Regions from separate parts of the Modestobacter lacusdianchii genome, predicted to be linked through region 2. Evidence: riboswitches for the same ligand, from Rfam matches in the RefSeq annotation. Region 2 holds a riboswitch; the other holds the start of a gene.
The links. Region 2 has a riboswitch for cobalamin ahead of ACJTNH_RS11715 (ABC transporter substrate-binding protein). Riboswitches for the same ligand answer to the same signal wherever they lie in the genome.
Positions count from the first base shown of each region.

Region 1: another riboswitch for cobalamin. It lies ahead of ACJTNH_RS16220 (putative cobaltochelatase); the one in region 2 lies ahead of ACJTNH_RS11715 (ABC transporter substrate-binding protein).

Region 1 covers NZ_JBJJTJ010000025.1:25,523-29,924, reverse strand. The annotation lists gene ACJTNH_RS16240 (AbrB family transcriptional regulator) at 1-95, opposite strand, end outside; gene ACJTNH_RS16235 (transcriptional regulator) at 352-645, opposite strand; gene ACJTNH_RS16230 (hypothetical protein) at 642-1,124, opposite strand; gene ACJTNH_RS16225 (hypothetical protein) at 1,121-1,567, opposite strand; cobalamin riboswitch at 1,632-1,763, shown strand; gene ACJTNH_RS16220 (putative cobaltochelatase) at 1,804-3,903, shown strand; gene cobO (cob(I)yrinic acid a,c-diamide adenosyltransferase) at 3,927-4,402, shown strand, end outside.
Region 2 covers NZ_JBJJTJ010000013.1:62,381-66,782, reverse strand. The annotation lists gene ACJTNH_RS11725 (FAD-dependent oxidoreductase) at 62-1,552, opposite strand; gene ACJTNH_RS11720 (STAS domain-containing protein) at 1,666-2,031, shown strand; cobalamin riboswitch at 2,092-2,280, shown strand; gene ACJTNH_RS11715 (ABC transporter substrate-binding protein) at 2,311-3,327, shown strand; gene ACJTNH_RS11710 (FecCD family ABC transporter permease) at 3,324-4,376, shown strand; gene ACJTNH_RS11705 (ABC transporter ATP-binding protein) at 4,373-4,402, shown strand, end outside.

The DNA.
Region 1 (4,402 bases), on a different contig from region 2:
GCCGACGGGACGCCGAGCAGCTCGAAGGCCGCGGTGACCCCGACCCCGACGGCCAGGACGGCGGCCCAGTCGAGCACCCGCCGCCGGTCCGCCACGCCCGCACTCTGCCCGACCCGGTCCGACCCGCCCGACCGTGCCCCCCGCTCCGCCCACCTCCCGAGCGGCGCACTTCCGCGCGCGAACCCACACGCGCTCTCGCGCGGCTGAGCACGCGCACTTTCGCGCGAACAAGCACGCGCACTTTCGCGCGGACAAGCACGCGCGCTTTCGCGCGGACGAGCACGCGCGCTTTCGCGCGCGAGAGCACGCGTCCCCCGTGCGCTCCCGCGCTGGAGTTCGTGGGGCTGGGGGTCAGAGGCCGGCGATGCGGCGGAGCTCGGCGACGTGCGCGTCGAAGGCGGCGCGACCGGCCTTGGTCAGCGCCAGGCTGGTGCGCTGCCGGGAGGCGATGGTGGCCTTGCGCACCTGCACGTAACCCGCCTCCTCCAGCTGCTTGACGTGCTTGGACAGCACCGAGTCGCTCACCTGTACCGCGTCCCGGACGGCGGCGAACTCCATCGTGTCGACGACCGCCAGCAGCCCGCAGATCTGCAGCCGCGGCGGGGCGTGGACGACCGCGTCGAACCGCGGCTCGACGGCGGTCACAGCTCCCCGCGCAGCTCGGCGATGTAGATGTGGGTCCACCACCGGCTGATCAGCGCGATGCTCAGCCCCATCAGCGCGCCGACGACCACCAGGGGCCACCGGACGTCGAACCCGAGGGCGAGCACGAGCGCCGGTCCGACCGTGAGCGCGTACAGGACGAACCAGACCCTGATCGCCTTCTGCGTCGCCCCGGGCCGCAGCCCGTTGACCCAGAAGCCGGTGAGCCGCTGGTAGGTGGCCATCAGCCAGCGCAGTCCGAGGGAGAACACGACGACGGCGCCGATGGTCAGGAAGGGGTCGTCAGCGGCCAGCGCGGCGAGCAGGCCGAAGACCAGCAGCCCGAGCAGCGCGTCGTACCACCAGGGCTGCATCGCCCGGTCGGCCATCGCGGCCCGGTCCGACTGCAACCCGGCCAGGTGTGCGGCCGCCTGGTCGCGGTCGGCCACCGGCCCGTCCACGTCGAGCGGACCGCCGGTCACTGCCGGCCCCGCAGCTCAGCGGCGTAGGCGCGGCTCCAGCGGCGGCCCATCAGTGCCACCGCGACCCCGAGCACTGCGCCCGCGGGCACCATCACCCAGTGGTGGCCGTGGCCGTCGGCGAGCACGAACGCCGGTACGAGGACGACCAGGACGATCCCGGTCCAGACGGCCATCGAACGCGCGTCGATGTTCACCCAGACGCCGGTGATCCGCTTGTACGCCGACACCATGGCCGCCAGCGCCCCACCGAACACGACCAGCGCCGGCAAGGTCACCCAGAGGGAATCGAGGGCGTAGGAGGACAGGAAGCCGAACAGCAGCAGCCCGAGCGTCACGTCGTACCACCAGGGCGGCACGACCCGGTCGGCCAGCGCGGCGCGGTCGGCCTGCAGCGCGGCCAGCTGGGCGGTGGCGTCGTCCCGGCCGATCCCCATGCTTTCCATGTCGGAAAGAGTGGCGCATCACTTTCCGATCCGTCAAGAGACACGCCCCTGGTCCCACCCCGGGAGCCCGTGGTCGAATGACGGTCCAACTGCGACGGCAGTGGAGGAAGCCCGGTGCGACTCCGGCGCGGTCCCGCCACTGTGACCCGGTCCCGGCCGGGGAGTCAGGAACTCCCGCCGTCGCTTCCCGCCACCTCCGGGCGTGGACACCCGGGGAGAGGACCTGTGGTCTCTTCATGACCTACCCCTTCGGCGCCGTCGTCGGCATGGACGACATGCGGCTGGCCCTGCTGCTCAACGCCGTCTCCCCCGCCGTCGGCGGCGTGCTGGTGCGCGGCGAGAAGGGCACGGCGAAGTCGACGACGGTGCGCGCCCTGGCCGCCGTCCTGCCCCCGGTCGACGTCGTCACCGGCTGCCGCTTCGCCTGCGACCCCGCCGCCCCCGACCCCGAGTGCCCGGACGGCCCGCACCCCGCCGACTCGCCCGCGGTCACGCGTCCGGCGAAGCTGGTCGAGCTGCCGGTCGGCGCCTCGGAGGACCGCCTGGTCGGCTCGCTGGACCTGGAGCGCGCGCTCACCGAGGGCGTGAAGAGCTTCGAGCCCGGGCTGCTGGCCGGGGCGCACCGCGGCGTGCTCTACGTCGACGAGGTCAACCTGCTGCACGACCACCTGGTCGACCTGCTGCTGGACGCCGCCGCCCTGGGTCGCGCCTACGTCGAGCGCGAGGGCGTCTCCGTGCGGCACGCCGCCCGGTTCCTGCTGGTCGGCACCATGAACCCCGAGGAGGGCGAGCTCCGCCCCCAGCTGCTCGACCGGTTCGGCCTCACCGTCGAGGTGGCCGCCCCCCGGGACGCCGACCTGCGCGCCGAGGTGGTCCGCCGCCGCTTCGGCTACGACGCCGACCCGGCCGGATTCGCCGCCGCCTGGGCCGCCTCCGAGCGCGAGCTGGCCGACCAGATCGCCACCGCTCGCGCCCTGCTGCCCCGGGTGGTGCTGAGCGACGCCGCACTGCGCCAGGTCACCAGCGTCTGCGCCGCCTTCGACGTCGACGGGCTGCGCGCCGACCTGGTCACCGCCCGCGCTGCGATCGCGCACGCCGCCTGGTGCGGCCGCACCGACGTCACCGAGGACGACGTCCGGGTCGCCGCCCGGCTCGCCCTCCCCCACCGCCGCCGGCGCAATCCCTTCGACGCCCCCGGCCTGGACGAGGACACCCTGGAGCAGGCCCTCGAGGACTCCCGCCCCGACTCCCCGCCCGACGACGACCTCACCCCACCCGAGGGCACCGACCCCACCGACGACGGCCCGACGGACGACGGCCCAGACGGCAACGGCCCAGACGGCAACGGCCCGCCCGGCAGTGACCCGACGGACGGCCACGGCACCCCCGGGGGCCAAAGTCGCGACTTCGGCCCCTCGGACGACGGCGCCGGCCCGGACGGCGGTGAGCAGGGGCCGACGACGGCGCCGCGGGGTGAGGGTGGCGGGCACACCGAGGCCGCGCCCGCGCCGGAGAAGGCGGCCGTCGCGCCCGATGCGCCGTTCCGGGTGCAGCGGCTGGAGGTGCCCGGCATCGGCGCGGGCACGGCCGGCCGGAGGTCGCGGGCCCGCAGCGAGCGCGGCCGGGTGGTGGGCTCGACGCGGCCGGAGGGCACCGTCACGAAGCTGCACCTGGTCGACACCGTGCTCGCCGCAGCACCCCACCAGCGGGCCCGCGGGCGCAGCGGCACCGGCCTGCGGGTCGAGCGCGCCGACCTGCGCCAGGCCACGCTCGAGGGTCGCGAGGGCAACCTCGTCCTGTTCGTCGTCGACGCCAGCGGCTCGATGGGCGCCCGGTCCCGGATGGCCGCGGTGAAGGGCGCCGTCCTCTCGCTGCTGATGGACGCCTACCAGCGCCGGGACAAGGTCGGGCTGATCACCTTCCGCGGCGGTGACGCCGAGCTGACCCTGCCGCCCACGTGGTCGGTGGAGGCCGCGGCCGCCCGGCTGACCAGCCTGCCCACCGGCGGCCGGACGCCGCTGGCCGCCGGGCTGCTGCGGGCGCACGAGACGCTCCGGCTGGAGCGGGTGCGCGACCCGCGGCGCCGTCCGCTGCTCGTCGTCGTCACCGACGGCCGGGCGACCGGCCCCCGCGGTGGCGACCACCTCGCCGATGCCCGCCGGGCCGCCGGGCTGCTGGCCACGGCCGGGACGGCGGGCATCGTCGTCGACTGCGAGTCCGGGCCGGTGCGGCTGGGCCTGGCTGCCTCGCTGGGCACGGCCCTGGGCGCTCGGACGATGCGGCTCGAGGAGCTGGGCGCGGAGTCGCTGGCCCGCACGGTGCGAGAGGCCGCCTGATGCCGCAGGGACAGGTCGCGGTCGTGCCGCAGGACGGACTCAGCACCCGGCAGCGCCGCAACCGGCCGCTGCTGGCGGTGCACACCGGTGAGATGAAGGGCAAGTCCACCGCCGCCTTCGGGATGGCGATGCGGGCGTGGAACCAGGGCTGGTCGATCGCGGTCTACCAGTTCGTCAAGAGCGCCAAGTGGAAGGTCGGCGAGGAGAACGCGCTGACCGCGCTGGGCCGGGTGCACGAGACCACCGGCGAGGGCGGGCCGGTCGTCTGGCACAAGATGGGCTCGGGCTGGTCGTGGTCGCGCAAGCACGGCGACGAGACCGACCACGCCGCCGACGCCGCCGAGGGGTGGGCGCAGATCAAGCGCGACCTGGCCGCCGAGGCGCACCGCTTCTACGTGCTCGACGAGTTCACCTACCCGCTGAAGTGGGGCTGGGTCGACGTCCAGGACGTCGTGGAGACCCTGACGAACCGCCCGGGCAGCCAGCACGTGGTCATCAC
Region 2 (4,402 bases):
GGTTGCGCCTGCGGAGGAGCTATCGGCAGGACAGGTGCAGGAGGCAACTCGAACCGAGGGCTCAGACCTCGGTGAGCACCGCTCCGGCGACCGCCACGGCGCGCTCGCGGTCGGGAGTGACCAGGCCGATGCGGGTGCGCCGGTCCAGCAGGTCGGCCACGGTGCGCGCTCCCTCGAACCGGACGGCGAACCGCAGCTCCCCCACCGTCTCCTCCCGTCCCTCGACCACCAGCTCGTCCCCGAGCGCAGCGACCACAGGAGCCTCGGTGCCGTACCGGTGCACCAGCCGCGCCGGGGCGTCCACCCGGGCCAGCACCCGCTCGGGTGCCGCGCCGACCAGCGGCAGCCGGGCGGTGGGTGACCGGCGAGCGCCCCGGCCGAGCCGGTCGACCACCGCGTCGACCGCCTCGGCGGCGGTCGCCCGGTGGGTGGTGAGCTCCCCGCCGGCCACGGTCAGCACCGACCCGTCCCAGGACGGCACCGGCCGGCCGGACGGGTCGGCGGGGCCCGGGTGCAGCCCGGCGAAGGCACCGACCACGTCACTGGGCTGCAGCGGCACCGACAGCACCGCGTTCACCGCCGCCAGCAGCCGGCCGACCTCGGCGTCGCCGGGCGCCGGCACCTCTTCGGGCACCGGGCCGCCCACCGGTTCGTCGGTGACGCCCAGGTGCACCAGGCCGCCCGGCTGCGGCAGTGCCACGACGTACCGGGACCGCGATCCGGGCAGCGGGACGGCGAGCGCCGCGATCGGCCGGCCGAGCCGCGCGGCCGGCACCACCAGGTGCGTCCGGCGCAGGGGCACCAGGTCGACGCCCGGCGCCAGCCGCTGCACCGCCACCCCGGCGGCGTTCACCACCGCCTCCGCCCGCACCGCGACCGTGGTGCCGTCGGCCGACAGCTCGACCGTCCCGCCGTCCACGCCGGTCACGGTCACCCCGGTCAGCACCCGGGCGCCGAAGGCAGCGGCGGTCCGCGCCAGGGCGACCACCAGCCGGGCGTCGTCCTCGAGCTGCCCGGCCCAGGAGACGACGCCACCCCGCCCCGGTCGCACCGCCGGGAGGAGTCGCCCGACGCCCTCCGCCCCGACCCGGCCGGTGCCGGGCAGCGACCCGCGGCCGCCGCGCACCGAGACCCGGACGGCGTCACCCAGCCGGCCGCCGAGCTCGGCCAGCGCGCTGACGTCCCGGCCGGCGACGTCGGGCACGAGGAAGGGCAGCCGGCGGACCAGGTGCGGCGCGGTGACCCGCATCAGCACCGCACGTTCCCGGGCCCGCTGCCGGGCTGCGCCGACCTGCCCGCGCGCCGGGCGCCGCAGGCCGGCACCCAGCGTCGAGGGCCACCGGCTGGTGCCGGCAGCGAGGTCGGCGCGCTCGCAGAGGGCGACGGTGAGCCCGCGGGCCGCGGCGTCCAGGGCGATGCCCGCCCCGGTCACGCCGCCCCCGACGACCAGCACGTCGACCCCGTGCTCGGCGAGCCGGTCCAGGTCGCGGGCGCGCTGCCGGGGGTCCAGCGTCCCGGGCCGGGTGAGGTCCCTCGCGTCCGGCTGGGGCACCGGCAGACTGTAGCCGTGGCCGACGACCGGGCGACCCGGCTGGCGCACGCCGGCCCCGGCGTGCTGCCGGACTGATCACGTTTCAGCAGCTCGGACCGGGTATTGGTGCTCTCATGCCCATCGGCCACGATCCCCTCCCCGAGCCCGGCTCGGGTGAGGTGCTCCGGACCGAGGACGAGACCGGTCCGCTGCTGCGCCTCTCCGGCCGCATCGACCGTGAGGCCGTGCGCCGGTTCCGCTTGCTGGTCCCGCCGACGGCCTGGCCGCAGCGGGCCGACCTCACCGACGTGACGTCGCTGGACCCCACCGGGCTGGAGCTGCTCGTGCACCTGGCCCGCAAGCCCGCCCGCACCGGCGCGCGCCTGCAGTTGATCGGCCTGCCCGAGCAGCTGCGGCCGGTGCTCGACCGCGCCGGGATCTCCCGGCTGGTGGACGACGACGTCCAGCAGGCGCCGCCCGGGGCCCCTGCCCGCAACTGAGCACGACCGCACCTGCACGGCTGCGCAGGTGCGCCGTTGGCAGGCCGGGGCCCCACCTCGTAGCGTCCGCCCTGCCGTGGTGCTCGGGAAGCCGGTGTGATGCCGGCGCGGCCCTCGCCACTGTGAAGGGGTAGTTGCTGCGCCACGCCTGCGTCCCGCGCGGGCAGTCACTGGACCGAGAGGTCCGGGAAGGCGGCGCGGCCGCGTCGACCCCTGAGCCAGGAGACCGGCCACGGCACCGAGTCCGTCCACGAGGTGCTGGAAGGCGGCTGCATCCGCATGCCCACGTCAACGTCCACCCGCTCCACCCGGTCGGCCGGGCTGGCCGTCGCCCTGTCGGCGGCGTTGCTCGCCGGCTGCGGCTCCGACGAGCCCGACTCCGCCCGGGCCGCCGACGCCGACGGCTTCCCGGTCACCGTCAGCAGCTGCGGCCACGAGGCCACCGTGCCGGCCCCGCCCGAGCGCGCGGTGACGATCAACCAGGGCGCCACCGAGGTGCTGCTCGCCCTGGGCCTGGCCGACCGGATGGTCGGCACCGCCTACCTGGACGACGAGGTGTCCGACCGCTGGGCCGACGAGTACGCGAGCGTCCCGGTGCTGTCGGCGGAGTACCCGGACACCGAGACGCTGCTGACCGCCGAGCCGGACTTCGTCTACGGCTCCTACCTCACCTCCTTCGCCGGGGACGCCGCCGGCTCGCAGGCCGACCTCGCCGACCTCGGCATCCCCTCCTACGTCTCCCCGTTCGGCTGCGGTCGGGACACCCCCGGTGAGTCCGCCGGCGCCGACGGGGTCACCTTCGACGACGTCTGGGGCGAGCTGCGCGACATGGCGAGCGTGTTCGGCGTCGCGGAACGCGCCGAGGAGCTGGTCGCCGAGCAGCAGGAGCTGCTGGCCGACCCGGCGATCGCCACGGCCGGCGAGGGGCTGACCGTGTTCTGGTACGACAGCGGCGACACCACGCCCTTCGCCGGGGTGGGTGAGGGGGGGCCGCAGCTGCTGCTGGACTCGGTCGGTGCGACCAACCTCTTCGCCGACGTGCCCGGCACCTGGGCCGACGTCAGCTGGGAGCGGGTCGTCGAGGCCGACCCCGACGTGATCGTGCTCCCGGAGGCCACCTGGTCGACGGTCGAGGAGAAGAAGCGGTACCTGGCCGCCGACCCGGCGCTGTCGGCGCTGACCGCCGTCCGGGAGGAGCGGTACGTGGAGCTGCCGTTCACCGAGTCGACCCCCGGCGTCCGGAACGCCGACGGCGTGGTCTCCCTCGCCGAGCAGCTCACCGCGCTCGGCCGGTGACCGCCCTCAGCCAGGCGACCAGCACGGTCCGGCTGCCGCGGTCGCCGGTGCTGCTGGTCCCGGCGCTGATCGCGCTGCTGGTGCTCAGCGCCGTGGTGGCGGTGACGATCGGGTCGGCGGACCTGCCGCTGGGCACGGTCGTGCGCGCGGTGTTCGCCCGGGACGACGTCCCGCTGCTCACCGAGCACATCGTCTGGCAGCTGCGGCTGCCGCGGATCGCCGGCGCGGCCCTGGTCGGCGCGGGGCTGGCGCTGTCCGGCGCCGTGGTGCAGACGCTCACCCGCAACGCGCTGGCCGACCCCTACCTGCTGGGCATCTCCGGCGGGGCGTCGGTGGGCGCGGTGCTGGTGATCGTGCTCGGCGTCGGCGTCACCTCGCTGGGCGGTCAGCTCGCCGTCTCCCTCGCGGCCTTCGCCGGGGCGGTGCTGGCGCTGGTGCTGGTGCTGGCGCTGGCCACCGGTCGCAGCGGGGCGCTGCCGCCGGGCCGCACCGTCCTGGCCGGGGTCGCGGTCGGCCAGCTGGCGTACGCGGTCACCTCCTTCGTCGTCCTCTCCTCCGGGGACAGCGACGCCGCCCGGCGGGTGCTGCGGTGGACGGTCGGCTCGCTCGCCGGCACCCGCTGGGACGCCGTCGCGGTGGCCGCCGCCGTCGTCGGCGTGCTGGGCGCGGTGGTGCTGGCCGGTTCTCGGGCGCTGGATGCCTTCGCCTTCGGCGACCGGGCCGCGTCCAGCCTCGGTGTGCCGGTCGAGGTGACCCGGTGGGTGCTCTACGGCACGGTCGCCCTGCTCACCGGCGCGATGGTGGCCCTCGCCGGGTCGATCGGGTTCGTCGGCCTGGTGGTGCCGCACGCCGTCCGGCTGGTGCTGGGCCCACTGCACCGCCGGCTGCTGCCGGTCGCCGCGCTGGTCGGCGCGGTGTTCCTGCTGTGGGCCGACACCCTGGCCCGCACGCTGCTCGGGGACACCGAGGTGCCGATCGGGGTGCTCACCGCGTTCGTCGGGGTGCCGCTGTTCCTCGTCCTGCTGCGCCGCGAGCGGAGCCGGTCGTGACGCTGCAGGTCGAGGGCGCCACCTGG